DNA from 3 places in the Buttiauxella sp. WJP83 genome. Region 1 is predicted to be linked to each of the others. Evidence: predicted binding sites of a transcription regulator. Region 1 holds the regulator's gene; each other region holds the start of a gene.

The links. Region 1 encodes Fur, which represses iron uptake genes when iron is present. Its sites were predicted from a motif close to ATAATAATGAGAACNACTATCAA; they were not measured.
Region 2: bfd (bacterioferritin-associated ferredoxin) is a predicted target of Fur. The motif match lies at 2,135-2,157, and genes of this name have one in related genera.
Region 3: OH773_RS09370 (TonB-dependent siderophore receptor) is a predicted target of Fur. The motif match lies at 1,425-1,447, and genes of this name have one in related genera.

Annotation. Positions count from the first base shown of each region.
Region 1 is NZ_CP110080.1:3,347,244-3,351,422, reverse strand. Features, by position in the region: gene chiP (chitoporin ChiP) at 1-1,228, shown strand, start outside; gene chiQ (ChiQ/YbfN family lipoprotein) at 1,276-1,602, shown strand; gene fur (ferric iron uptake transcriptional regulator) at 1,693-2,145, opposite strand; gene fldA (flavodoxin FldA) at 2,428-2,958, opposite strand; gene ybfE (LexA regulated protein) at 3,110-3,391, opposite strand; gene ybfF (esterase) at 3,527-4,179, opposite strand, start outside.
Region 2 is NZ_CP110080.1:378,728-382,906, forward strand. Features, by position in the region: gene fusA (elongation factor G) at 1-793, shown strand, start outside; gene tuf (elongation factor Tu) at 866-2,050, shown strand; gene bfd (bacterioferritin-associated ferredoxin) at 2,192-2,386, shown strand; gene bfr (bacterioferritin) at 2,458-2,934, shown strand; gene OH773_RS22390 (prepilin peptidase) at 2,918-3,424, opposite strand; gene rpsJ (30S ribosomal protein S10) at 3,812-4,123, shown strand; gene rplC (50S ribosomal protein L3) at 4,155-4,179, shown strand, end outside.
Region 3 is NZ_CP110080.1:2,021,260-2,025,438, reverse strand. Features, by position in the region: gene treA (alpha,alpha-trehalase TreA) at 1-1,254, shown strand, start outside; gene OH773_RS09370 (TonB-dependent siderophore receptor) at 1,531-3,708, shown strand; gene OH773_RS09365 (FRG domain-containing protein) at 4,068-4,179, opposite strand, start outside.

The sequences.
Region 1 (4,179 bases):
CACCACAGATAAATACGAAACTAACCTCGCACACGCTACATGGAACGCCAACCTGGACTTCCAGTCTGGTTATGCCGCAGACATGTTTGGCCTGGATCTCGCGGCCTTTACTGCTATCGAAATGGCAGAAAATGGCAACAGCGGCCACCCGAACGAAATCGCATTTTCCTCTTCAAACAAAGCTTACGATGAAGATTACTCCGGCGATAAGAGCGGGGTGAGTCTTTATAAAGCCGCAGCTAAATTCAAGTACGGTCCCGTTTGGGCTCGTGCAGGTTACATCCAGCCAACCGGTCAAACGCTGTTAGCGCCACACTGGAGCTTCATGCCTGGTACTTATCAGGGTGCTGAAGCTGGGGCAAACTTTGATTATGCCGATGCCGGTGCGCTGAGCTTCTCCTACATGTGGACCAACGAGTACAAAGCTCCATGGCACCTGGAAATGGACAAGTTCTATCAGAACGATAAAAACACCAATGTTGATTATCTACACTCGTTGGGTGCGAAGTATGACTTCAAAAATAATCTGATTCTTGAAGCGGCATTCGGCCAGGCCCAAGGGTATGTCGATCAGTACTTCACCAAAGCAAGTTACAAATTTGATGTGGCTGGCAGCCCGCTGTCAACCAGCTATCAGTTCTACGGCACACGTGACAAAGTCTCCGACGGCAGTGTCAACGATCTGTATGACGGTACTGCATGGTTGCAGGCATTGACTTTCGGATATCGGGCTGGCCAGGTTGACCTGCGCCTGGAAGGGACGATTGTTAAGGCAGACGGCCAGCAGGGTTACTTCCTGCAACGTATGACTCCTACTTATGCCTCCTCTAACGGTCGTCTGGATATCTGGTGGGATAACCGTTCTGACTTCAACGCCAACGGTGAAAAATCAGTGTTCGCAGGTGCGATGTATGACCTGAGCAACTGGAACCTGGCGGGTTGGGCTGTGGGTGCTTCTTATGTTTACGCATGGGATGCTAAACCAAGCTCTAAACCAACAACTGACGGCTACTACGATGCCGACAATCGTCTGAAAGAATCTGCGTATAGCCTTGATGCGTTGTACACCGTTCAGGATGGTCGTGCGAAGGGCACCCTGTTCAAACTGCACTTCACTCAATACGACAACCACTCCGACATCCCAAGCTGGGGCGGTGGTTACGGCAACATCTTCCAGGATGAGCGCGATGTTAAGTTCATAGTCATCGCTCCGTTTACCATTTTCTGATTTGATTCCGGGCGTTAACGCGCCCGGTTTTGTTAAGGATATCGAACATGAAAAAAATCATTTTGGTTACGGTTATGGCTTTAGGTTTGAGCGCCTGCGCACAGCCTAAAACAGCACCAGAAGATTCAAAACTGAAACAGGCTTATAGCGCCTGTATCAATACCGCCGAAGGGAATCCTGATAAAATTCAGGCATGCCAAAGCGTTTTGAATGTGTTGAGTCAAGAGAAGGAACACCAGGAGTTCGCACAAAAAGAGAGCGTTCGTACCCTGGATTACCAGAACTGCATCCAGGCAACTCGTACCGGTAATGACCAAGCCGTTAAAGCCAAATGCGATAAAATCTGGCAAGAAATTCGCGCTAACAATAAATAATTGTCGCGTTCAGCCAATAAAAAAACCGGTGAGCTTCCTCACCGGTTTTTTTATATCTGACCACCGGGTTAGCGTGGTCAAATGTGCGGATTATTTTTCGCTGATTTCGTGTGCATTTTCGTCGGTACGGCAATCACCTTCAGCGCAGTGACCATAAAGATACAGGCTGTGGTTAGTCAGACGAATGCCATGGCGTGATGCGATTTCACGCTGACGGGCTTCGATTGAATCATCACTAAATTCAATAACTTTACCGCAGTCCAGGCAAATCAAATGGTCGTGGTGATGCTGTTGTGTCAGCTCGAATACGGATTTGCCGCCTTCGAAATTATGACGAGTGACAATGCCTGCATCATCAAACTGGTTTAGTACACGATAAACTGTGGCGAGACCAATCTCTTCGCCCATATCAATCAGACGTTTATATAAGTCTTCCGCACTGACGTGGTGGTTCACCGGACCCTGCAACACTTCAAGGATTTTTAATCGTGGAAGCGTGACTTTCAGGCCGGCCTTCTTTAATGCGGTATTATTGTCAGTCATGCGGAAATTGTCCTGTTGCTTAACGGATCGCTCGGACTCAGGGTGAGCGTTAAGATGAATGCGTCTCATTATAGAACTGTCAATTCTAAATGGGAACCGCAAGTATTATGCATAATCAAGCTAAAAAATGGCGGCTGAGTCGCGATTTATTTGCCTTGTTAGCTATTTAGTCAGGAGGTCATTGTACAGGGACAAACTGAAAAGTTAAAAATTTGTAGCGATTATTTTAATCGGAATAATCTATCAATGTGACGCAGCCAGGTCGCTGCGTCACACCGAGCATCAAGCGTTGAGGATATCAGCCAGGTTCAGTTCTTCAGAAACCTGTTTGACCCATTGTTGAACGCGTTGTGCAGTCAGTTCAGGTTGGCGATCTTCATCAATAGCCAGGCCTACGAAGTGATTGTCGTCAGCAAGACCTTTAGACGCTTCAAAATGGTAACCGGCAGTTGGCCAGTGACCCACGATAGCAGCACCGCGCGGTTCAATAATATCGCGGATAGTCCCTAACGCGTCACAGAAGTATTCTGCGTAGTCTTCCTGGTCGCCACAGCCGAAAAGGGCGACCAATTTGCCATTGAAATCAACTTCTTCCAACGTCGGGAAGAAATCATCCCAGTCGCATTGCGCTTCACCGTAATACCACGTTGGAATGCCGAGAAGCAGGATATCGAAGCCTTCCAGGTCTTCTTTGCTGCTCTTAGCAATGTCATGCACCTCAGCAACGTCTTTACCGAGCTGTTTTTGAATCATCTTTGCGATATTTTCGGTGTTACCAGTGTCGCTGCCGAAAAAAATGCCTACGATTGCCATGAGTAAAATAACCTCTTGAAACTTAATGGTATGGTGGCTGCTATTCGGCCACAGATAGGGCAATCATAGCAGAACACAAAGCGCTGCGGAAATTGCTATCACCCTGATGTGCACAGACTGCAACATCACATTCTGGGCTACAGCATAAAAATTAACTGAGATGCTGCTTCAATTGTGCGAGTAAAATCTCTTCAATCAACTCACTACGACTGATATTGCGCGCTTCAGCCAGATGATTAAGTGCATCTACTGCATCGTTATTGAGCTTTAACTCCACTCGCTTAAGGCCGCGTACTTTATCGCGCTTGAGCTGGTTGCGTTTGTTGATACGCAGTTGCTCATCACGCGTGAGCGGATTAGTTTTTGGTCGCCCGGGGCGACGCTCGTCCGCGAACAGATCTAATGTAGTACGGTCCGTTTGTTCTTTTGCCATGATTAGACTACTGACAGGGAATTCAGGTGGCACGGAGCGGGGTGCTCTGGCGCATTTTAGCGCGCAATCATACATCAGCATGGCTTGCGCGCCAACGCGTTAGCCGCATCTAACGGCCAGTCGGTTTGTTTTTAATCAGTTTGCTGCTGTTCCGTCGATAAAACGATGGATTGCGCGCAAAACAGCATCAGGTTTTTCGGCATGAACCCAGTGCCCGGCACCGGCAACCACATGAGCGCGTGCCTGCGGAAACTGTGCAAGCAGTGTTTCGCGGTGCGATTCGTCAACATAAGGAGACGCGCCGCCCCGGATAAACAATGCCGGTTCATTCCATGTTGGGATAGTTTGCCAGCCGACAATATTTTCGTATTGTTCCCACAACACTGGCACATTGAATTTCCATTCACCGTCAGCAAAGGACTTCAGCAAAAACTGAATCACGCCTTCTTCATCTATATGTTCGCGCATTACCGCTGCGGCCTGTTGACGAGTTTTCGCTTCTGCATCAGTGACGGCATTAATTGCCGCGAAAATTTCATCATGGCGGCGGACGTGGTAATCCACAGGCGCGATATCAATCAGCACTAATTTTTCGATGCGTTCAGGGGCAATTGCGGTTAACGCCATCGCCACTTTACCACCCATGGAATGGCCAATAATAATGGCTTTATCAAAACCATATTCATCGAGCGTTTCCACCACATCTTGCGCCATCGCGGCATAGTTCATCTCAGGGCTGCGTGGGGATAATCCGTGATTGCGAAGATCAATTTGCAGCAAGGTGTGCT
Region 2 (4,179 bases), 1.7 Mb from region 1:
AGATCCATCATTCCGCGTATGGACTGATGAAGAAACTAACCAGACCATCATCGCTGGTATGGGTGAGCTTCACCTCGACATCATCGTTGACCGCATGAAGCGTGAATTCAACGTTGAAGCTAACGTTGGTAAACCTCAGGTTGCTTACCGTGAAGCGATTCGCGCGAAAGTTACCGATATTGAAGGTAAACACGCTAAGCAGTCTGGTGGTCGTGGTCAGTACGGTCATGTTGTTATCGACATGTACCCACTGGAGCCGGGTTCGAATCCGAAAGGCTACGAGTTCATCAACGACATCAAAGGTGGTGTGATCCCAACGGAATACATCCCTGCTGTTGATAAAGGCATCCAGGAGCAGCTTAAGTCTGGTCCTCTGGCGGGTTACCCAGTAGTAGATCTCGGTGTGCGTCTGCACTTCGGTTCTTACCACGACGTTGACTCCTCCGAACTGGCGTTTAAACTGGCCGCTTCTATTGCCTTCAAAGATGGCTTTAAGAAAGCTAAACCAGTTCTGCTTGAGCCTATCATGAAGGTTGAAGTTGAAACTCCAGAAGAGAACACTGGTGACGTTATCGGTGACCTTAGCCGTCGTCGTGGTCAGCTGAAAGGTCAGGAATCTAACGCTACTGGCGTTCAGATTCACGCTGAAGTTCCGTTGTCTGAAATGTTCGGGTACGCAACTCAATTGCGCTCCCTGACCAAAGGTCGTGCATCTTACTCCATGGAATTCCTGAAGTATGATGATGCGCCTAACAACGTTGCTCAGGCCGTAATTGAAGCCCGCGGTAAATAAACCCAGGGTTTATAAAACATTGATCCCGCGCTCTCTCCTTGAGGGGGGAGCGCAACAGTAAGGAATATAGCCGTGTCTAAAGAAAAATTTGAACGTACAAAACCGCACGTCAACGTCGGTACTATCGGCCACGTTGACCATGGTAAAACTACTCTGACTGCAGCAATTACTACCGTTCTGGCTAAAACCTACGGTGGTTCTGCTCGTGCATTCGACCAGATCGATAACGCACCAGAAGAAAAAGCTCGTGGTATCACCATCAACACTTCCCACGTTGAATATGACACCCCGACTCGCCACTATGCGCACGTTGACTGCCCAGGGCACGCCGACTACGTTAAAAACATGATCACCGGTGCTGCTCAGATGGACGGCGCTATCCTGGTTGTTGCTGCGACTGATGGCCCGATGCCACAGACTCGTGAGCACATCCTGCTGGGTCGTCAGGTTGGCGTTCCTTACATCATCGTGTTCCTGAACAAATGTGACATGGTTGATGACGAAGAGCTGCTGGAACTGGTAGAAATGGAAGTTCGTGAACTTCTGTCTCAGTACGATTTCCCAGGTGATGATACTCCAATCATCCGTGGTTCAGCTCTGAAAGCGCTGGAAGGCGAAGCAGAGTGGGAAGCTAAAATCGTTGAGCTGGCTGGTTTCCTGGATTCTTACATCCCAGAACCAGAACGTGCTATCGACAAGCCATTCCTGCTGCCAATCGAAGACGTATTCTCTATCTCCGGTCGTGGTACAGTTGTTACCGGTCGTGTAGAGCGCGGTATCGTTAAAGTTGGCGAAGAAGTTGAAATCGTTGGTATCAAAGAGACTGCTAAGTCTACCTGTACTGGCGTTGAAATGTTCCGCAAACTGCTGGACGAAGGCCGTGCTGGTGAGAACGTTGGTGTTCTGCTGCGTGGTATCAAACGTGAAGAAATCGAACGTGGTCAGGTTCTGGCTAAGCCAGGCTCTATCAAGCCGCACACTCAGTTCGAATCTGAAGTTTATATTCTGTCCAAAGACGAAGGCGGCCGTCATACTCCGTTCTTCAAAGGCTACCGTCCACAGTTCTACTTCCGTACAACTGACGTGACTGGCACCATCGAACTGCCAGAAGGCGTTGAGATGGTCATGCCGGGCGACAACATCAAAATGGTTGTTACCCTGATCCACCCAATCGCGATGGACGACGGTCTGCGTTTCGCAATCCGTGAAGGCGGCCGTACTGTAGGCGCGGGTGTTGTTGCTAAAGTTATCGCTTAATCGCTGATACCTTTTGTATGAAAAAGAGCGCTTAGGCGCTCTTTTTTTTTATCCTTAAAGACATCAATCCAATATACGCGTGCTATTGTAATCATAACTATTCTCATTTACACTTTGTGCGTAATTTGAACGGGAGTGATTATGTACGTTTGTCTGTGTAATGGCGTAAGTGATAAAAAAATTCGGCAGGCAGTTCGCCAATTTCATCCACAATCTTTCCAACAGCTTCGCAAGTTTGTGCCCGTTGGAAATCAATGCGGCAAATGTGTTCGTGCGGCTCGAGAAATCATGCAAGAAGAGTTATTGCAGATCCCAGAATTTAAAGAGATTGCCTAAGAGGCTCACTTTTTTTTGACTTACTCCGTGCTACATCTACGCTTCATGTAGTGGAAGCGGAGGGAGTAAAAATGAAAGGTGATACTAAGATTATAAATTATCTCAATAAATTATTGGGAAACGAGCTTGTCGCGATCAATCAGTATTTTCTCCATGCGAGAATGTTCAAAAACTGGGGCTTAATGCGCCTCAATGAAGTTGAATACCACGAATCCATTGATGAAATGAAACACGCCGATAAATATATCGAACGTATTTTATTCCTCGAAGGTATTCCAAACCTACAAGACTTAGGCAAACTTCATATCGGTGAAGATGTCGAAGAAATGCTTCAGTCAGACCTCAAACTAGAATTGGAAGGTGCTAAAGATTTGCGTGAGGCGATTGCTTACGCGGATACCATCCATGACTATGTCAGTCGCGATATGCTGATCCAAATTCTTACTGAAGAAGAGCATCATATTGACTGGTTGGAAACTGAATTGGATCTCATCTCTAAAATTGGTTTGCAGAATTACCTTCAGTCGCAAATCAAAGAAGGAAACTGAGTTCTTTAAACTGTGGGAAGGAAGAACATATCCAGCCTATGGAACCACCCGCTATCGCAAGGTTTGGTCCGAAGGATAGCGGAGTGGTAGTCAGTGAAACGTGATTTTTCAAAGACACTCTTCTGACTAGAGCCCATACTAATCCAGACGTTGCCGCAGCAAATATAATCCATCCCAGACTTTGCCACCCATGCCATGCCCCCAGTGCTGCCAAAAGCTTCATATCCCCATACCCAATACCCTCGACATTGCGCAATAAAAAGTAAACCCAGTAAAGCACCCATAAACTCAAGTAACCAACCATTGCACCTTCTACAGATTCTAATAAATGGTCCGGAGAAAAACAGACTTGGTACAGTAGCCCAGACCACAACAACGGATACGTCAACCTATCCGGTAGGAGCATGCAGTGATAGTCGACCCAAGCCAGGCGGAGCAGGAAAGCTATGTGCAGGCCAATAAAAAGAAATACTAAAAGGGAAGAGGGCATAGCGATTAACCAATCTCAAGCAAGATGAGCTTGAACGCTAAAGGAATGAATTACGTAAAGCAAAATGGTGCTTGAGGCGTTTCGAGTGAAGTTCCATAGAGAATTTTCTAAACAACATCTTTTACTAAGCCAGTGGAAGGCGAACCGTAACCTTACATAAAAGATTGTTTAATTCGTATCCATGACTTGCGTAAGGGGCAGATTTACGTATAATGCGCGGGCCTGTCTTAATTGACGGCTGGTTCGATATGAACCCGGTAGATGTTTCGTCTACCAGACAACGCTCCCAATTGGGGGGCAACGTAAGAACGGTTACACTCGCCCATCAATCGTAATGGGTACGGGGAGTAATCATTTCGTTTATAAAACAATTGGAGCTCTGGTCTCATGCAGAACCAAAGAATCCGTATCCGCCTTAAAGCGTTTGATCATCGTCTGATCGATCAATCAACTGCGGAAATCGTCGAGACTGCTAAGCGCACTGGTGCGCAAGTCCGTGGTCCGATCCCGCTGCCGACCCGCAAAGAGCGCTTTACCGTTCTGATCTCCCCGCACGTCAACAAAGACGCGCGTGATCAGTACGAAATTCGCACTCATAAGCGTCTGGTTGACATCGTTGAGCCAACTGAGAAAACCGTTGATGCTCTGATGCGTCTGGATCTGGCTGCTGGTGTAGACGTGCAGATCAGCCTGGGTTAATCAGGTCATTGACGATTGAGAGGTTGAAACAATGATTGGTTTAGTCGGTAAAAAAG
Region 3 (4,179 bases), 1.3 Mb from region 1:
GTGCCGGGTGGGCGTTTCCGCGAGGTCTATTACTGGGACAGCTACTTCACCATGCTTGGGCTTGCAGAAAGCGGGCACTGGGACAAAGTGCAGGACATGGTCGATAACTTTGCCCATGAAATCGACACCTGGGGGCATATTCCTAACGGCAACCGCAGTTACTATCTGAGCCGCTCACAGCCCCCCTTCTTTGCCTTCATGGTTAAACTGCTCGCTAGCCATAATGGCGACGAAACCTACACCAACTATTTACCTCAGCTGAAAAAAGAGTACGGCTACTGGATGCAAGGCAGTGAAACGCTGGAACCCGGTACTGAAAATCTTCGGGTGGTGAAACTCAAAGATGGCTCTGTGTTAAACCGTTACTGGGACGATCGCGACACGCCGCGTACCGAATCGTACCTGGATGACGTGACAACAGCGAAGAACAATCCCAATCGCCCGGCGACAGAAATTTACCGCGACCTGCGTGCAGCCGCCGCTTCGGGCTGGGATTTTAGCTCCCGCTGGATGGATAAACCCGAGCAACTGGGCACAATCCGTACCACCTCTATCGTGCCGGTGGATTTAAACGCCCTGCTCTTCCAGATGGAAAAAACCCTGGCCCACGCCAGCAGTGTGGCGAAAGACAGCACGGATGCCACGCAATATCAGCAAGCAGCAGATGCCCGCCAAAAAGCCATGGAAAAGTATCTCTGGAACGATAAACAAGGCTTCTATGCGGATTACGATCTCAAAACCCATGCTGCCCGTTCGCAACTGACGGCTGCGGCGCTGTTCCCGCTTTACGTGCATGTCGCGTCGAAAGATCGCGCGGATAAAATGGCTGCCCTCACCCGCTCTCAACTGCTGAAAGCCGGGGGTCTTGCCACGACCAATCTGAAAACAGGCCAGCAGTGGGATGCCCCAAATGGCTGGGCACCGCTTCAGTGGGTGGCCACCGAAGGTCTGCAAAATTACGGGCATAACGATCTGGCGATGGAAGTCTCCTGGCGATTCCTGACTAACGTGCAGCAGACCTATAACCGCGAGCAAAAACTGGTGGAGAAATATGACGTTTCGACCACCGGCACAGGCGGTGGCGGCGGTGAATATCCGCTGCAGGATGGATTCGGCTGGACTAACGGCGTCACATTGAAAATGCTCGATATGTTGTGCGCTAAAGAGAAACCGTGCGATTCAGCTCCGGATAAATTGCCTTCTGCAACACCGGGTCCGGTTAAAGACACTTCCGCAAAAACCGTCACTCAGTAATTCCTTTTACCCTCCTCTCCTGAAACGGGAGAGGCTGGGTACTCCGTATTTCAGCCGTTAAAGTATCCCCCTCTCTAAAGAACCCGCTCCACCGCTGCTAAAAACAATAATATTTTCATGGATTTTCATCGACACCCTGCCAATATTTGCACTTGAATCATCAAATAATAACGATAATAATTCGCATTCTTATAAACGCAGTGGTTTCACCTGAATTCACACCACTATTGCTGACGCAGATCGGCATAAAACAATACCTTCTTGGGAAAACATCAAATGAAACTGGCATTTACGGTAAAGCGTTCTGCTTTACTCTGCGCGCTTGCACTCGCGGCGCCCGCTTACGCACTCGCTGAAGACACCGTCATCGTCACCGCTACACCAGCGCAAACTTCCACCAGCCAAACCGAAGGTTATAGCGCGACAGTCAGCCGTGGCGCGACCAAAACCGATGAGCCGTTGATCACCACCGGCCAATCTATTTCGGTCATTACCCGCCAGCAAATCGAAGACCAGGGTGCGTTAACCGTAAACAGTGCGCTGAATTATACGCCGGGCGTGTTTACTGGCTTTGCGGGCGGCGCAACGCGTTATGACACCGTGGCACTGCGCGGCTTCCATGGCGGCGACGTCAATAACACCTTCCTTGATGGACTACGCCTGATGAGCGACGGCGGCAGCTACAACGTGATTCAGGTTGACCCATGGTTCCTGGATCGAATTGATGTAATTAAAGGACCCTCTTCGGCACTTTATGGCCAGACCATTCCTGGCGGCCTTGTTATGGAAACATCAAAGCGCCCGCAATTTATCGAAGAAGGCCACGTGCGTGCGATGGTCGGTAATAACAAAACCAACGGTACTGCATTTGATTACACCAATGCGATTAACGACGAATGGGCGTATCGCATTATTGGTTTAACCAAAAATAGCGACACTCAGTATGAGAAAACGCGCGACGAACGTTACGCGATATCCCCGTCCCTGCTATGGCAGCCGGGTGAGAATACCTCGCTGGTGCTACGCGCTTATCTGGAAAAAGATCCTTCAGGCGGATTCCATGGCTCTGTTCCGTCGGATGGTAGTCTCTATTCTTCCACGGGGCGCAAAATCAGCACCGGTTTCTCTGACGTTGAACCGGGCAATGACGCATTCAAACGCCACGAGCAGATTTATAGCTACGAGTTTGCGCACAGCTTTAATGACATCTGGGCGTTCCGCTCAAATGCCAGTTACACGCATTCGAACGTGGGCCTGAAACAGGCTTATCAGATTGGCTGGGCGGACGTGGCCCATGACGAACTGATGCGTTACTACAGCGGCGAAACTTCATCGCTGGACGCGTACGCCATCGATAACCAACTTGAAGCTGATTTTGCGACCGGCGAACTGGCTCACAAAGTGGTGCTCGGGGGTGAATTCCACAAATTCACCAACAATTTATCCGATGATTCCGCCTACACCACTAACCTCAATCCGTGGACCGGCGAGTCTGGTGGTCCTGGCGGTTTCTATTATTACGATCCGCGTGACCCCACTTACTCCACCATCAACCAGGGTCTGCTGACCAAAGCTGGTAAACGTCAATACGAACAGGCCGGTGTCTATTTGCAAGATGATATGCAGTGGGATCAATGGCATATGACGCTGTCTGGCCGTTATGACCACATCGTAACCAAGAGCCATATCGTCGCTAACGCGATTGATAGCGAAGTCACCGATAACCGTACCGATGACCACTTCAGCGGGCGCGCATCTTTGCTGTACGCCTTCACCAACGGTGTTTCTCCTTACATCAGTTACAGCCAGGCCATTACGCCGCAAGTGTTGCCTGATGCCGAAGGCAAACTGCTGAAACCCACTACCGCTGAGCAATATGAAGCGGGCGTAAAATATCAGCCGATCGGTACGGCGGATATGTACACCGCCGCGCTGTATGACCTGACGCAGAAAGACGTGGGTAACCGTGTGGTTCAAGGCAGTTACTACGAACCCGCCGGTAAAGTACATTCGCAGGGTGTGGAGCTTGAAGCGCGTTCTCAATGGCACCCACGTTTCTCAACCATCGCCGGGTACACTTACAACAAAGTACGCTTTAAAGATGCCATTGACGGTAACGATGGCAACACGCCATACGTCACGCCTGATCAGATGGCAAGCCTGTGGGGCATGTTCCAGGCCGACTTCGGCATCAGCCTGGGTTCGGGTATCCGTTATATAGGCAAGCAATGGGCGGATAATGAAAACACCCTGCGCGTACCGTCGGTAACACTGCTCGATGCCATGGTGCGTGCAGATATGGGCACGTGGACACCTTCGCTGAAAGGGGCTTTTGTACAAGTTAACGCCACGAACCTGACCGGCCGTGATTACGTTGCGGGCTGTTATGGCACGGGTTACTGCTATTGGGGCGCAGAGCGTTCTGTGATTGCCACTGTGGGGTATGATTTCTAAGGGTTATTGTGCAAAACGGCTCCAGTCAATGGGGCCGTTTCAAGAGAATATTTGTGTTAGTCACAGATAGATATGACTGTCAGCTAAGAGCGAGAAGCGGAAGTTGGCAATGCCAACAGCTACATGACTAACATTGAGGAATTTTAATCATTGGGGAGTAGGTCAAATGGACCAGCTCCCCATCCGCTAAGACTAACCGCAGTAACAACTTATGCTTTTGACCAGACCTATCGGTTGTTTATGACCGATTTCGACCCAAAGTCGCATGTGGATAATTTAAAGACTCATTGTGATTTGACCTGACAGTAGCTGTCAAATGAGTTTGAGCTACCACAGTTTATTGTGCTATTTAAGAGTGGCTATCGATGTCGAAAAGTGGTCACTCTTTCTGGATGCCTGCAATTTTCGATTAGGGCCGCGAGAAAATTATCCTCATGTTCATCAGGAAAGAGCACATGCGACGATAAACGT